Hyalangium gracile: one gene and its partner. The protein of the gene in region 1 interacts with the protein of each later gene in a pairwise test. Links are inferred from orthologs where the notes say so. Each region holds a gene or a part of one and is shown on either strand. Other genes may lie near its edges. The genes, in order: secD and pheT.

Region 1 (8,015 bases):
GCCCGCACCTATGCCCTCCAGAAGAAGCTGGAGGCCTACGGGAGCGCCTTCTACATGGGCAGCAGCGTGCTCCATCAGGTGTACGGGGGCGTCACCAGCGAGGACCCCCGCACCCGCGCCGCCGTGGAGGCCACCCGGGGCGAGGTGCTCACCTATGAGCTCGCTCCCATCGAGGCCTACTTCCATGCCTCGTGCGGCGGGCACACCGAGTCCGGTCAGGCCGCGCTCCAGCGCGATCTGCCCTACCTCCAGGCCGTCGAGTGCCCCTGCGGCAAGCTGCCCTCCAGCCGCTGGTCCGCCACCGTGAGTGAGCAGGAGCTCCGGGATGCGCTCGAGGGCTCTCCCGAGGGCCTGCGCATCGCTGGCCGCACCTCGACGCACCGGGTCACCCGGATGAGCACCTCCGGCGGAGCGACGCTGGATGGCGCCCGCTTCCGGCAGCGTCTGGGCTATACCAAGCTCAAGAGCCTGGACTTCGAGGTGGAGCGCACCGCCCACGGCTACCACTTCACCGGCCGCGGCTATGGCCACGGGGCCGGGCTCTGCCAGTGGGGCGCTAAGGTGCTCGCGGACGGGGGCTGGAGCTACAAGGACATCCTCTCGCACTACTACCCGGGTGCCGAGCTCCAGCAGCTCTACTGAGTTCGGTTCCGGGGCGGCACCGAGGCTGCTACAAGCGCCCCCGTGTCGTCCCGTCTCTCCGACTATGACTTCGAGCTGCCCGACGCGCAGATCGCCCAGCAGCCCCTGGGCTCTCGTGACGCGTCGCGCCTGATGACCGTGAGCCGGGCCACCGGCGCCTGGGAGCACCGGCGCTTCTCGGACCTGCCCACGCTGCTGCGCCCGGGCGATCTGCTCGTCCTCAACGATGCGCGCGTCATCCCCGCCCGCCTGCTGGGCGCCAAGGCAGGCACCGGCGGCCGCGTGGAGCTGCTCGTCGTCCGCCCCGCCGCCAGCACCCTCACTTCCACCGCGCTCGCCCAGGCCCCCGAATCCAGTGACTGGATCTGCCTGGGGCAGGCCTCCAAGGGCCTCAAGCCCGGCGCGCGGGTGGACTTCCCCGGCGGGCTCACCGCCGAGGTGCTCGAGGTCTTCGGCGGAGGGGAGTACCGCGTGCGCTTCCAGGCCCCGCCGGGCGCCTCCTTCCAGGAGCTGCTGGCCCAGGCCGGGCGGCTGCCGCTGCCGCCCTACATCAGCCGCGAGCCGGATGCCGCGGACGCCGAGCGCTACCAGACCGTGTATGCCCGCTCCTCCGGCTCGGTGGCGGCGCCCACCGCCGGCCTGCACTTCACCGAGGCCACCTTCGCCGCCCTGGAGGCCCGAGGCGTCCAGCGCGCCATGGTGACGCTGGACGTGGGCCCGGGCACCTTCCTCCCCGTGCGCGAGGAGGAGCTCGACAAGCACAAGATGCACCCGGAGCGCTACGGCGTGCCCGAGGAGACGGCCGCCGCGGTGAATGCCGCCAAGGCCGAGGGCCGCCGGGTGATCGCCGTGGGCACCACCGTCGTGCGCACCCTGGAGGCCGCCACGGACCCCCAGACGGGGCGGCTGCGCGCCGGCATGGGCGACACCACGATCTTCATCCGCCCGGGCTTCACCTTCCGCCAGGTGGACGTGCTGCTCACCAACTTCCACCTGCCACGCTCCACCCTGGTCATGCTGGTGAGCGCGCTGCTGGGCCGTGAGCGCACCCTGGCGGCGTATGCCGAGGCGGTCCGCGCGGGTTATCGGTTCTTCTCGTATGGCGATGCCATGCTGGTGACGGAGTGAGCGATGGGCGAGCAGAAGGGTAGGGGAGACACGCGGGTGCCACCGAGCCTGGTGCGCTTCGAGTTGCTCCACGAGGACTCGGGCACCAAGGCGCGGCGCGGACGGGTGCACACCCCCCACGGGCCCGTGGAGACGCCCATCTTCATGCCCGTGGGCACCGTGGGCAGCGTCAAGGCCGTGGGCCCGGACGATCTGCTCACCCTGGATGCCCAGATCATCCTCGGCAACACCTACCACCTCATGCTGCGGCCCGGAGAGGCGCTCGTGGGCGAGATGGGCGGCCTGCACCGCTTCATCTCCTGGAACCGGCCCATGCTCACCGACAGCGGCGGCTTCCAGGTCTTCAGCCTCTCCGAGAAGCGGAAGATCACCGAGGAGGGCGCCGCCTTCCAGTCCCACCTGGATGGTGCGCGCCACATGCTCACCCCCGAGCGCTCCATCGAGATCCAGGAGACGCTCGGCGCCGACATCATCATGGCCTTCGACGAGTGCCCGCCCGCCAAGTCCGAGCGCTCCTACATGGAGCAGTCCATGGCGCGCACCACGCGCTGGCTCCACCGCTGCGCCAAGGCCTGGAGCCGCGAGCGCTCCTCCCTCTTCGGCATCGTCCAGGGCGGGCTCCACGAGGACCTGCGCAAGGCTCACGCCGAGCAGGTGTGCGCGGTGGACCTGCCCGGGTACGCCCTGGGCGGCTACTCGGTGGGTGAGACGCCCGAGGCCATGCACGCCGGCGTCGCGTACTCGGCGCCGCTGCTGCCGCGCGACAAGCCGCGCTACCTGATGGGTGTGGGCACCCCGGTGGATCTCGTCACCTGCGTGGAGGCCGGGGTGGACATGTTCGACTGCGTCCTGCCCACCCGCTGCGCCCGCAACGGCCTGCTCTTCACCTCGGAGGGCAAGGTCGTCATCCGCAATGCCGTGTATGCCAAGGACCCACGTCCGGTGGACCCGGCGTGCTCCTGCTACACCTGCCGGACGTTCAGCCGGGCGTACCTCCGCCACCTCTTCGTGGCCCAGGAGATCCTCGCCATGCGGCTGAACACGCTGCACAACCTCCACTACTTCCTGGGGCTCATGGCCCAGGTGCGCCGCGCCATCTCCGAGGACCGGTACGCCACCTTCGCCCGGGAGTTCCGCGCCCGGGCGGCGGATCAGGAGGCCGAGCGCACCCGCGCTCGCTGAGCACAGGGGGGGCCCAGGTGTTGGGAAGGGGGCTTCGCCTCCCGCGTTCACTTGCTCACGATGGAGGCTGCTGCTAAGAGGCGCACCCTTCTGGGTTGACCTTTACCCACACCCGGGTGGGGGTCGAAACCGAACCTTCCAAGCGACGAGGCGGTACGTGGCAGACAGCTTCCTGATTCTGGCGCAGGCCCCGGCCGGGGGCGCGAGCCCCCTGGTCAACATGGGCTTCATCGCCCTGCTGGTGGCCATCATGTACTTCGTGATGATCCGTCCCCAGCAGAAGCAGGCCAAGACGCATCGCGAGCTGCTCGCGGGCCTGAAGAAGGGCGACGAGGTCGTCACGCAGGGTGGCATCCTGGGGAAGATCCACCAGGTCGCCGAGCAGACGGTGACGCTGGAGGTGGCCAACGGGGTGCGCCTGCGCGTGCTCAAGCGGTCCATCTACGCCAAGGGCTCGATCGCTGACGACGCTCAGGCCTCGGCCAAGTCCGAGGACAAGGACAAGAAGGAGGAGAAGTAATGGACCGCGGCTGGTGGTGGAAGTTCGGAATGATCGTCGCGGTGACGCTGGCGACGCTGTGGCTGCTCATTCCCACCTACGTCTCGCTGGTGCAGATGAGCCCGGCGGAGCGCAACAACGTCGCCCTGCTTCAGCAGAAGCTGGACGCCATCAAGATCGCTCCCCCGGCCAAGTACCGGCTGAACCTGGGGCTGGATCTGCAGGGCGGCATCCACATGGTGATGCGTGTGGACACCAAGACGGCGCTGCAGAAGCGCACCGAGCGCCGCGGCCAGCAGATCGCGCGCTGGGTCACCCAGGACAAGAAGCTGGGTGAGGTGAGCGCGGACACGGATCCGGAGCGGCTGCAGCTGACGCTGACGGCCAAGGATCCGGCCACCATGGACGCCATCGAGAAGGAGGTGCTGGCCACCTTCACCGACTTCAGCCGCGTGAGCCGGGAGGGCGGCAGGCTGGTGCTGGCGCCGGACGAGAGCCAGGTGACGCGCTTCGAGCAGGAGTCCGTGGACCAGGCCATGCTCGTCATCCGCAACCGCATCGACAAGTGGGGCGTGGCCGAGCTGGACGTGCGCAAGCTGGGCACCGACTCGATCCAGATCTCCCTGCCGGGCCGCTCGGATCCGGAGCAGGCCAAGGAGCTGGTGGGCACCACCGCGCAGCTCGAGTTCCGGATGGTGGATGACACCAACCCGAACTTCTTCCGGGAGATGCTCCAGAAGACGCCGCCCCCCGAGACGGCCGGCATCAGCGTCACCGACGAGGAGGGCTTCACGCAGCTCAAGGGCTCCAACCGCGAGGCGCTGCTGGAGTACGTGAAGGGCAAGGTGCCGGAGGGCCGCCAGGTGCTGCTGGAGTGCGTGGCCAACCCGCTCCGCAAGAACGAGTGCCTGGCCTACCGCACCTACCTGGTGCACCGCGACGTGCCGCTGACGGGCGAGAGCCTGGAGAGCGCCAGCGCCAATATCAGCCAGATCAACGAGCCCGAGGTGAACATCACCTTCGACGCGGTGGGCGCGCGCGAGTTCGAGCGCCTCACCGAGGCCAGCGTGGGCAGGCGGATGGCCATCGTGCTGGACGAGTACGTGCACTCGGCCCCGCGCATCAACGAGAAGATCGGCGGCGGCAGCGCGCGCATCACCATGGGCCGCGCCGGTGGCAAGTCGTTCGACGAGTGGTTCCAGGAGGCCAACACGCTGGCGCTGGTGCTGAAGGCGGGCGCGCTGCCCGCGCCGGTGACGGTGGGTGAGATCCGGCAGGTGGGCGCCTCGCTGGGCGAGGAGCTCATCAAGAAGGGCAGCCTGGCGGCGCTGGTGGGCCTGGCGCTCGTCATCCTCTTCATGGGCATCTACTACAAGAAGACGGGCCTTATCGCGGACGTGGCGCTGCTGCTCAACGGCCTGCTCATCCTGGCGGGGCTGGCGCTGTTCAACGCCACGCTGACGCTGCCGGGCATCGCCGGCTTCGTGCTCACGCTGGGCATCGCGGTGGACGCCAACGTGCTCATCAACGAGCGCATCCGCGAGGAGCTGGACCACGGCAAGACGGCGCGGCAGGCGGTGGACCAGGGCTACGATCGCGCCTTCTGGACCATCTTCGACGCGCACGTCACCACGCTGATCGCCGGCGCCATCCTCTTCGCCACGGGCACCGGCCCCATCCGCGGTTTCGCCACCACGCTCATCGTGGGCCTGCTGGCGTCGCTGTTCACGTCCATCGTGGTGACGCGCGTCATCACCACCTACTTCGTCCACGGCCGCAACGCCCAGACGGTCTCGGTCTGAGAAAGGGACGCCATGCGCATCATCAAGAACAAGACGAACATCGACTTCATCGGTAAGCGGAAGATCGCCGTCTTCGTGTCGTCCATCGTCAACCTGGCCATCATCGTCGGCATCGCCACGGTGGGGTTCAACTACGGCGTGGACTTCGCGGGCGGCACGGTGGTGGAGCTGAAGTTCAACCAGCCCGTCACCGCGGCCGAGGTGCGCAAGCGCGCCGAGGCGGGCGGGCTGCATGACGTGTCGGTGCAGGGCATCGGCTCGGAGGACGAGAACGCCTTCCTGCTCCGCATGGGCGGCGTCACCCAGCTCAACGAGGAGAACGCGGAGAAGGCCAAGGTCGCCATCAACGGCCTGGGCAACGTGCGCAACGTCTACACGGACCTGGCCAACGGCATCATCAACGTCCGTGCGGGTTCCGCGCTGGATGTCGCCGCCATCAAGAGGGCGGTGGAGGGCACCGGCACGGGCGTGCAAGAGGTGCGCACCCTGCCTCAGGCCCAGGGCGGTGGGTTCGACTACCAGGTGGTGGCCAGTGGCATGGCGGACAAGGTCCGGGCCGCGATGAGCCAGGGCCTGTCGGCGCCGGACTTCCAGGAGCGCCGCGTGGACTACGTGGGCCCGCAGGTCGGCAAGCAGCTGCGCAACAAGGGCATCGCCGCGCTGCTGTACGCGATGGTGGCCATCCTCATCTACGTGGCGTTCCGGTTCGACTTCAAGTTCGGTCCGGGCGCGCTGCTGGCCATGCTCCACGACGTGGTGATGGTGGCCGGCTTCTATCTGGTGAGCCGGCGCGAGTTCAACCTCACCGCCATCGCGGCCCTGCTGACGATCATCGGCTACTCGGTCAACGACACCATCGTGATCTACGACCGCATCCGCGAGGACATGGCCAAGTACAAGGGCAAGCCGCTGGCTGAGGTCATCAACATCGCCGTCAACGACACGCTGGCCCGCACGCTGCTCACCTCGCTCGTCACCGCGCTGTCGCTGGTGGGTCTGCTCATCTTCGGCGTGGGCGAGATCTGGGACTTCGCCATGGCGATGCTCGTGGGCATCCTCGTGGGCACCTACTCGTCCGTGTACATCGCCAGCCCGCTGACGATCTGGCTGGATGAGCGCGCCGCCGCCCGCGAGGCTGGGGCCAAGGGTGGCATGAAGACGAAGACGGCCTGAGCCGTCACCCCGCTTCGTTCGGAAGTGGAAGCACAGGCCCTCCTCCCCCTCGGGGAGCGAGGGCCTCGCTTTTTGCGCGAGCAGGGAGAACCCTGGCGCGGGGTTCCGCTAGAATGCTCCGGCGATGACCCAGGCCCCGACCCACGTCACCGACTGCGCGCTCGATCGTGTTCGTCCCCCGGAAGCATCCACCCGTGCCGCCGGGCCCGTCATCGCCATCGATCTGGGCACGACGAACTGCCGGGTGGCGGCCATCCAGGGCTACAACCCGGTGTGCATCCCCTCGGAGCGCATGGAGGGCTCTCCCTCCGTCGTGGCGCTCGGGCCCGGCGGGCGCATCCTGACCGGACACGCCGCCCGGGGGCAGCAGGCCGCCAACCCCGCGCTGGCCGTGTGGGGCATCAAGGGGCTGCTGTCCGCGCCGTACGGGGACCGGAAGGTGAAGTGGCTGTACGACCAGCTCCGCTGCAAGGTGGTGCGGGGTGACGACGGGCTGCCCGCGGTGGTGCTCGGGGACCGGACGTTCGCCGCGCGGGAGCTGGCGGCGCTGATCCTGCTCGAGGCCCGGGAGCGCGCGCAGAACTTCCTGCGCCAGCCCGTCTACCGCGTGGTGCTGACGCTGCCTCCCGTGCGCAAGGAAGACCCGCTGCCGCAGATCATGTCGGCGGCCGCCGGGCTGGCCGGGATGCACGTGGAGCGCACCATCTCCGAGCCTACCGCCGTGGCGCTGGGCGCCTTCGGCAAGCACAAGGGCAAGCCCGAGCGCACCGCCATGGTGTGCGACTGGGGCGGAGGCCGCGTCCAGGTGTCGCTCGTGCGCTACGCGGCGCGGCAGTGCCAGGTGCTGGGCAGCGAGGGCAACGTGGCCCTGTGCGGCGCCGAGCTGGACAAGCGCGTGCTGGACCTGCTGCTGCGCAAGCTCCCCACGGGCGTGAGGGTGGCCGGGGACGCGAACAACCCCGCCGCGCTCTACCGGGTGGCGAGCGCCGCCGAGTACGCGAAGATCCTGCTGTCCACGCAGACGGAGACGCGCGTGCGCGTGCCCTTCGCCGCCACCGTGAACAACCAGGTGGGCGACTTCGATGTGATGCTCTCCCGGCAGGAGCTGGAGGGGCTGGCAAAGCCCCTCGTCGACGCCGCCCTGAAGATGTGCGAGCAGGTGCTGTCGCAGAAGACGATGTTCCCCGGGGACGTGGACGAGGTGCTGATGGTGGGCGAGCAGTGCCGCATGCCCCTGTTCCAGCAGCGCGCCAAGGAGTTCTTCGTCGGCGTGCCCATCTACGTGGACGAGCCCGGCCCCTCCGTGGTGCTGAGCGCCGCGAGGCTGGGCTCCTCCACGAGCACCCCGCCTCCCAGCTCGACGGCGCCTCGGCGCTGAGCCTCAGCCACCGCGTGGTCCACGTGCGCCAGGTGCCCGCCCGGCCTCAGTTCCCGCGAGAGGCACGTCCGGTCGAGGTGCCGGCCGCGCTGGGGCCGGGCTGCCGGTCGATCTCGCTGGAGGGGTAGGCCTTCGCCGCTTCCAGGTAGTGCTGAGGCTGGATGCGGCGCCGCTCCCGGCGGCTGAGCCCCTCTGGAGTGATGAGCTGGGG
Region 2 (8,131 bases), on another replicon or contig:
GGCTCCCATCTGAGAAGTCGAGGAGTGTGTCATGCGCGTCAAGAAGGGATTCAAGGCCCGTCGCCGTCGTAATCGGATTTTGAAGCTGGCCAAGGGTTACCGTGGCCGTCGGAAGAACTGCTACAAGCGGGCCAACCAGGCCGTGGAGCGCGCGCTGGACTACGCCGCGCGTGACCGCGCGGTGAACAAGCGGATCTTCCGCTCGCTGTGGATCGTCCGCATCAACGCGGCGGCCCGCACCGTGGGCCTGTCCTACTCGAAGCTGATCGCCGGGCTGGCCAAGGCGAAGATCTCCCTGGACCGCAAGGTGCTGGCCGACATGGCCGTTGCGGATCCCGCGGGCTTCGCGGCCGTCGCCAACATCGCGAAGGCGGCCTGACCCACGCCCGGCCCGCGAGGCCGGAGCATAGAGCGCTCGGGAGGCTCCTAGCGGGGCCTTCCGCGCTGGAATGAGTACACGGGCTGCCCTCGCCAGGGGCGGCCCTTTTTTTTGCCCAGGCTCCACGGGAGCGCGGGCAGGGGAGCGCAGTCATGCGGGATCGCTTTCAGGCCCTCGCGGAAGCAGCGCGGCGGGACATCACCGTCGCCTCCGAGGTGACGGCCGTGGAGTCGTTGAGGGTTCGCTACCTGGGCAAGAAGGGCGAGCTGTCCGGCGTGCTCGGGGGCATGGGCAAGCTGCCTCCCGAGGAGCGCAAGGCGCTGGGCGAGGTGGCCAACCAGGTCAAGGCGGAGATCGAGAAGCTGCTCGCCGAGGCGCTGCAGCGCGCCGAGGAGGCGGCGCTCGCGGCGGAGCTGAAGGGGCCGAAGCTGGACGTGACGCTGCCGGGGCGGGGTGTTGCGCCGGGCAGCCGACACCCGGTGTCGCGGACGATGGAGGAGATCGTCCGGACGTTCGCGCGGCTCGGCTTCGAGGTGGAGGTGGGGCCGGAGATCGAGCTGGACTACTTCAACTTCGAGGCGCTGAACCTGCCCAAGGATCACCCCGCGCGGGACATGCAGGACACCTTCTACGTGGACGAGGCGACGCTCGGGCACGCGAAGAAGGCGGACAGCCCGGTGCTGCTGCGCACGCACACCTCGCCGGTGCAGGTGCGGCACATGCTGGCCAGGAAGCCGCCGATCCGCGCGGTGATGCCGGGCCGGGTGTACCGGAGGGACTCGGACATCACCCACACGCCCATGTTCCACCAGGTGGAGGGGCTGCTGGTGGACAAGGACGTGAGCTTCGCGGAGCTGAAGGGCTCGCTGGACGCGTTCGTGAAGGCGTTCTTCGGTTCGGACACGCGCACGCGCTTCCGGCCGTCCTTCTTCCCCTTCACCGAGCCGTCGGCGGAGGTGGACATCTCCTGTACCTCGTGCAGCGGCAAGGGTTGCCGCGTGTGCAAGCAGACGGGGTGGTTGGAGGTGCTGGGCAGCGGCATGGTGCACCCTAACGTCTTCACCTCGGCGGGGTACGACCCGAAGGAGGTGACGGGCTACGCGTTCGGCATGGGCGTGGAGCGCATCGCCATGCTGCGCTACCGCATCGATGACCTGCGGATGATGTTCGAGAACGACGCGCGCTTCCTCGAGCAGTTCTGAGCGACGGCTCGAGGCATCGTCCGAAGCATCCATGCAATTGGGTTGATGAAGTCCGGAGAGGGCTGACCTGTGAAGATTTCGGTGAAGTGGCTCGGCGAGTACGTGACGCTGCCGGCGTCGGTGGACGAGCTGGCGCGGAAGCTGACCGCGGCGGGGCTGGAGATCGAGGGCCTGGAGCGGCCGGGCGAGGCGCTGCGCGGCGTGGTGGTGGCGCAGATCAAGGAGTCCGTGCAGCACCCCAACGCGGACAAGCTGTCCGTGACGAAGGTGGACGCGGGCGGCCCCTCGCTGGTGCAGGTGGTGTGCGGCGCGAAGAACTACAAGGTCGGCGACAAGGTGCCGCTGGCCACCGTGGGCACGAAGCTGCCCAACGGCGCGGAGATCAAGCAGGCGGCGCTCCGGGGCGTGGACAGCTCCGGCATGCTGTGCTCGGCGAAGGAGCTGGGGCTGACCGAGGATTCCTCCGGGCTGCTCATCCTCTCGCCGGAGGCCAAGGCGGGCATGCCGATCGCCGAGGCGCTGGGGCTGGATGACGTGGTGCTGGAGGTGAATGTCACCCCGAACCGGCCCGACGCGCTCTCGCACCTGGGCGTGGCGCGCGAGGTGGGCGTGGTGACGGGCGCGGCGTTCCGCCCGCCGGAGCCCAAGCCCGCCGAGAAGGGGAACTCCGCGGCCGAGAGGGTGAAGGTGCGGATCGAGGACGGGACGCGCTGCCCGCGCTACGTGGCGCGCGTGGTGGAGAACGTGAAGATCCAGCCGTCGCCCCAGTGGATGCAGGATCGGCTGAAGGCCTGTGGCGTGCGCGCCATCAACAACGTGGTGGACGTGACCAACTACGTCAACCTCGAGTACGGCCAGCCGCTGCACGCCTTCGATCTCGAGAAGCTGGCGGGGCAGGAGATCGTCGTGCGCTGCGCGAGGCAGGGCGAGAAGATCCGAACGCTCGACGACAAGGAGCGCACCCTCGACGCGGATGACCTGGCCATCTGTGACCGGGATCGGCCCCAGGCCATCGCCGGGGTGATGGGTGGCGGGGACAGCGAGGTGGGGGAGGGCACGAAGCACATCGTCCTCGAGTCCGCGCACTTCCTGCCGTCCAGCGTGCGCCGCACGTCCAAGCGGCACGGCCTGCACACGGAGGCCTCGCACCGCTTCGAGCGTGGGGCGGACATCGACGCCGTGGTGCCGGCCATCGACCGGGCCGCGCAGCTCATCGCGGAGCTGTCCGGAGGCACGGTGGCCCCCGGCCGCGTGGATGTGTACCCGAGCCCGAAGCCGTCCCGCCGCGTGGCCCTGCGCTACGGGCGCGTGGAGAAGTTCCTGGGCACGGCGGTGGCGGAGGCCGAGTGCCGCCGCATCCTGGGGGCCCTGGGCTTCAAGGCGGTGGAGGACGGGGCAGGGCAGACGACGTTCGAGGTGCCTCGGGCCCGCGTGGACGTGGAGCGCGAGGAGGATCTCCTGGAGGAGATCGCCCGCGTGTACGGGTACGACAACATCCCCGCGAAGCTGCCTCGGGGGGTGGCGGAGCTGGCCCCCGAGCCGCTCACCACCGAGGCCGAGCGGCGGCTGCGCCAGGCGCTCTCGGGGGCCGGGCTGAACGAGGTGGTGAACTACTCGTTCGTGGCGCCGCGGAGCCTGGAGGTGCTGGGCGGGAAGGAGGCGCCCGTGGCGCTCATCAACCCGCTCAGCGTGGAGCAGTCGGTGATGCGCACCAGCCTGCTGCCGGGGCTGCTGGAGAACCTGTCTCGCAGCGTGCGGCACCAGGTGGAGCGGGTGGCCATCTACGAGACGGGCCGCGCCTACTTCCGGGATCCGGAGGGCGGCCAGGGCCGGCGTCCGGCGACGCGCGAGGTGCACCGGGTGGCGGGGCTCGTGTGGGGCCTGCGCTCCGGACGTACCTGGACGCAGAAGGACGCCCAGATGGACTTCTACGATGCCAAGGGCGCGGTGGAGGCGGTGTTCCACAGCCTGCACGCGGAGGGCGTCCGCTTCGTGGCCGCCGAGGCCCCGGCCTGGCACCCGCGCGCCTGCGCCCAGGTGGTGCTGGGCGACGGGACGGCGCTGGGCTACGTGGGCGAGCTGCACCCCCGTATCACCAAGGCCCTGGGGCTGCCGCAGGGGGTGTTCGCGTTCGAGCTGGACACCGAGCCCCTGTACTCGGCGGCCCGGCTGGTGCCCGAGTACCACTCGCTGCCGCGCTTCCCGGCGGTGCTGAGGGACCTGGCGGTGGTCGTCCCCGTTGAGCTGCGCAACGACGAGGTGCGCAAGGTGATCCTGGAGGTGGGAGGTGCGCTGGTGGAGGACGCCCTCATCTTCGACGTGTACACGGGCAAGCCCATCCCCGAGGGGAAGAAGAACCTGGCGTACGCCATCCGCTACCGCTCGCCCGAGCGCACGCTCACCGACGCGGAGGTCAGCGAGGCGCACCAGCGCATCATCGCCGAGGTGAACCAGCGGCTGGGCGGCGCGCTGCGTGCCTGAATTCCTGAATGAAGTCAGAGGGTTGACAGCCCTTCGGGAAGGCTGTCAGCATCGGTTGAGAATATCGCGCTGAAGGGGTTTCCGAGGGAGCGTATGACGAAGGCGGACATCATCGAGGGCGTCTACGAGAAGGTCGGCTTCTCCAAGAAGGAGTCGGCCGAGATCGTCGAACTCGTCTTCGACACCCTGAAGGAGACGCTGGAGCGCGGGGACAAGATCAAGATCTCCGGGTTCGGCAACTTCCAGGTGAGGCAGAAGAAGGCGCGGGTGGGCCGCAATCCGCAGACGGGCAAGGAGATCGAGATCTCGGCCCGTCGGGTGCTGACCTTCCGACCGAGCCAGGTGCTCAAGAGCGCCCTGAACGGGGAGGCCCCGCCGGAGAACCACGCGGAGATCGACGCGCGGGAGGAGGAGGCGGACGAGAATGACGAGTTCGACTCCGAGGACGAGTACGGAGACGAGGCGGACGGGAAGTAGAACCCCCTTCCGCCGGTTTTCTCACGGCCGCCTGCGGCTCTTGCTTGACGCTGGCGTTCTGTGGGGGCATAAGGGCGGCCCGTTTCCGACGGGTAGTGCCGGGGCGTAGCGCAGCCTGGTAGCGCACTTGCTTGGGGTGCAAGTGGTCGCAGGTTCAAATCCTGTCGCCCCGACCATCGAAGGCCCTGGAGTTTCTGGCGAAAGCCGGTGACTCCAGGGCCTTCACCTTTTGGCCCTCCGCCGCGGACTGGCAGCAAGCGGTCTGCTCAAGGGATCTGGTCGCGCCAGAAATCCGGCTGGCACGCATAGGGCATGCGCTTCGTCAGCTGGTGACAGAAGTAGCCCTCGCCGCACACTTCGGGTCCCTGCGGATCACAGGCTTGTACGCAGTTCCAGCCGTCGCAGACCCACCCTGCCTCGCAAGGAGGGTGTCCTTCGCCACAGCGTGCGACGCATGCCATCCACACCTTGGCAGGGTGTGGCGGCTCGTACTGGACATCGCATTGGTGGCCATCAGGGCAAGGCGTCTGCCGGCAGTTGGGCCCATACACCTGTGCGCACTTCGAAGAGCCTTCCTTGAAGGGGATGCACTGCTGACCCGCCGGACATCCCTGAGTCTCGCAGGTCGGCAGGCATAAGGACTGGGGAAGGGTGTCCGCGCAGAAGAAGCCCGCTGGGCAACCATTCTCGGTGCCCGGACGGCAGGGCCGGGCGCACCAACCATCCTGGCCGCCGCACAGCAATCCGGCGGCGCAGGCGTGCTCCTGATCGTGCGGAACCTCGATGCAGCCTTCCCCCTGCTGGCGCACACCGATGGCGACACAGAAGCGCACCAGCGGCCCACCTCCCCAGGTGGCAAGGTGCTGACAAGCCTGGCCTTCCGGACACTGCGCATCCGCCTCGCATCGGCTGTCGGTGCAGTACGCCCGTAAGGACCGGACATCGAACAAGCAGCCCAGCGGCGGTTCACACTCCGCACCCGGCCCGCAGTCCCGTCCATACGTCATCAACCGCATGCGTTGCTCGTCGTCGAGCATGGGGCTGAGGCGCACCCCTGGTGGCGCACCCGCGGGGACCTCCGGCCTCAGCAGCCCCCACAGCAGCAGCACGAGCGGCAGCGTCAGCAGCACGCCCGCCCAGAGCGCCACGACTTTGCGCCACCCCCCGCTCTGCACTTACTGGACTCCGCCCTGTCTGCACCGAAGGCACTCGTCGGAATCCCACTTGCCGGGTCCGCAGACCTCCTCGAACCGGGCTCTCGAGCATCCCGCGATGAAGAGGAGTTGTTCCTGCGTATCCTGCTGGACTGCCTTGTTTACCCGGCCGTCCTTGCCGAATTCAGAGGGGCAGCCGGTCATCGTCGTGACGGATAGAACGACCATTGCCACTTGGAACCGACGCATGAGTCCCTCTCGTGATGGACTTTCGACCCTACCAGCGTGGATCACGCAGCGTCCACGCCACGGCACGCGGGGGGCACACAGCGGGTGGCGGTGGGCCCGCGGGTTGGGTGTGCTGCCTGGGACGCATGTTCGCCAGGAAGGATGAGAGCACGCGAGCGTATACCTATTCCGGGCTGCCCACGCGCAGCTGCCGCAGCCCTACGGGCGGATGGAGGCCCATGAAGAGATCGCGCGGTTGATCTCCGAGGCCAGCGCCGAGCGGGACCGGATGGAGCTCCCCCAGGACGGCATCTTCCCGGAGGGCCTCGAGGAGCACGAGCTGTCCTCCCGCACATGAGGACTCCCGCCTGGATAGGGAACTCGCGGGTGTTTCTCTACCGGAGGAGGGCACCTGCCATGCCGGTGAGCGCCTGGAGCTGGGTCTCATCCATTCGGAGCACCAGCGTGAGCAGCCGGCGCAAGCTCGGCGAGGACTCGTCCTGCTTGCGGCGAGAGTCCTTGGTGGGCTCGGAGGCTGCACCTTCGTCATTCATGGAGAACCCGAAGAGTACCTGACACGGCTATTCCCGTGTTGCTCGATTTGGGGTTACGCCTTCACCACCAGGGTCGAGGGCGTGGGCAGGAGCTTGCCGCGCTCCATCCGGGCGTACGCCAGTAGGGGGAGATCGATGCTCTGGGCCACCTGCTCCAGGGATGGTGGGGGCCAGCTCGTCTCTCATGGAAGTCCTCGGGGTAAGGTGCAAAAGGGCCGCCGATATACCTGACAAGTACAGGCGCCGGGTAGTCGTTCTGGATGCATGGCGCGTGATGCTTGGAGGAGGGGAGGCCCGAACAGCTCCCAGGTTTGGTAGCGTTGCGTGCTCCCGGAGGATGAAGGCATGCATGAGGGAGCCGTCCCCACGCGGGTGAACCCGGACGGCTTGGCTCTCGGAGCTGGGCCATGAGCGAGCGCGCTCGGCTCGTCATTCCTCCGGGGACAGAGGTCCGCGGCTTCGTGATCGAGCAGGAGCTGGGAGCCGGTGGTTTCGGCACCGTGTTCCGGGCCCGGCGTGGCGAGCGGCTCTACGCGCTCAAGTTCCTCCGCTGCAAGGAAGCGGGAGGCTGGGCCAGGCGGGAGGTGGAGATCCTCCTGCGCGTTCCGCACCGCAACGTGGTGCGCTTCGAGGGGTGTGGCTTCTGGCCGGACGACACGCGCGAGTACCTCGTGGTCATCATGGACTACGTGGAGGGGCGGCGGCTGGACGTGTGGGCCGAGGAGGAGAACCCTGATGCGCGGCAGGTGGTTCAGAAGGTGCTGGGCATGGTGCGGGCGCTGACGGAGATCCACCGGGTCGGAGTCATCCACCGGGACCTGAAGGAGGCCAACATCATCGTGCGCGCCTCGGATGGGGAGGCGGTGCTGGTGGACTTCGGCGTGGCGGGCGGCACGAACACGGTCCAGGCCACGCGCGATGTGCTCCCGCCCTGCACGCTGGAGTACCGCTCTCCCGAGGCGTGGCGCTTCCTCCGTAACAATGCCCGGCAGCTCGGCACCCGCTACCAGCCAGGCTCCGCTGATGATCTGTACGCCCTGGGCGTGGTCCTCTACTGGCTTTTGACGGGCAGGTATCCGTGTGTCGGGCTGACCGAGGTGGAGCAGGCTGAGGTCACCATCCACCAGGTCCCCGAGCCGCCTCACGCCGTCAACCGTCGGGTGCCGGAGGCGCTCAGCGCCATCTGCATGAAGCTGCTGGAGAAGCACCCCGAGAACCGCCACCCGGATGCGGGGGCCTTGGGGCTGGCCTTGGAGGCGGAGCTGGCGAGGGTGGATGCGGCCTGGAGCGTGCCCCTGTGCGACGCCCATGCCTCGGACAACGTGACCACCGTGGGCGACCTGGCGCGTGCGGATGGCGATGACGGTGTGGACCATTGGCTCCGGGAGGCACGGCACGCGCATGAGAGGCCCAGGAGGGGCAGGCGTCCCGCTCCCGCTGCTCCGGAAGAGAAGCCGCCGCTGCCACCTGTGCTCGCGGTTGTGCCCGCTCCACCAACTCCTGCGCCGCCGGCCGGAGCATCTCCTCCGGGCGAGTCTCCAGCATCCGAGCTCCAGAGCGGGCCACCAGGAGCACTCGAGCTCGTGGCCAGGGGGCCTGTCCTCGCCTCGGAGAGGGGCGTGGCACATCCAACCTGGAGCGTTGCCCCTCGCATCT

The links.
Region 2: the proteins of secD (region 1) and pheT interact in binary tests that used the Escherichia coli proteins (3 or more experiments, as listed by UniProt). The link is inferred for Hyalangium gracile from one-to-one orthologs.

Annotation. Positions count from the first base shown.
Region 1 is NZ_JAHXBG010000034.1:8,082-16,096, forward strand. The notes cover bases 2,903-5,862. They hold secD (protein translocase subunit SecD), read left to right. Parts: upstream 2,903-3,471; coding sequence 3,472-5,253; downstream 5,254-5,862. Other genes in these bases: tgt (tRNA guanosine(34) transglycosylase Tgt), read left to right, coding at 2,903-2,952; yajC (preprotein translocase subunit YajC), read left to right, coding at 3,110-3,472; secF (protein translocase subunit SecF), read left to right, coding at 5,266-5,862. In the rest of the region: KY572_RS41560 (SpoIID/LytB domain-containing protein), read left to right, coding at 1-642; tRNA preQ1(34) S-adenosylmethionine ribosyltransferase-isomerase QueA, read left to right, coding at 685-1,770; more of tgt, read left to right, coding at 1,774-2,902; more of secF, read left to right, coding at 5,863-6,426; KY572_RS41590 (Hsp70 family protein), read left to right, coding at 6,551-7,804; KY572_RS41595 (hypothetical protein), read right to left, coding at 7,851-8,015. UniProt on the Escherichia coli protein: Part of the Sec protein translocase complex. Interacts with the SecYEG preprotein conducting channel. SecDF uses the proton motive force (PMF) to complete protein translocation after the ATP-dependent function of SecA.
Region 2 is NZ_JAHXBG010000015.1:65,792-73,922, reverse strand. What follows is about bases 1,281-4,356. They hold pheT (phenylalanine--tRNA ligase subunit beta), read left to right. Parts: upstream 1,281-1,650; coding sequence 1,651-4,062; downstream 4,063-4,356. Other genes in these bases: KY572_RS28050 (integration host factor subunit alpha), read left to right, coding at 4,156-4,356; pheS (phenylalanine--tRNA ligase subunit alpha), read left to right, coding at 1,281-1,581. In the rest of the region: rplT (50S ribosomal protein L20), read left to right, coding at 32-379; more of pheS, read left to right, coding at 532-1,280; more of KY572_RS28050, read left to right, coding at 4,357-4,539; KY572_RS47415 (hypothetical protein), read left to right, coding at 6,151-6,279; KY572_RS28040 (hypothetical protein), read right to left, coding at 6,317-6,475; KY572_RS28035 (serine/threonine protein kinase), read left to right, coding at 6,883-8,131.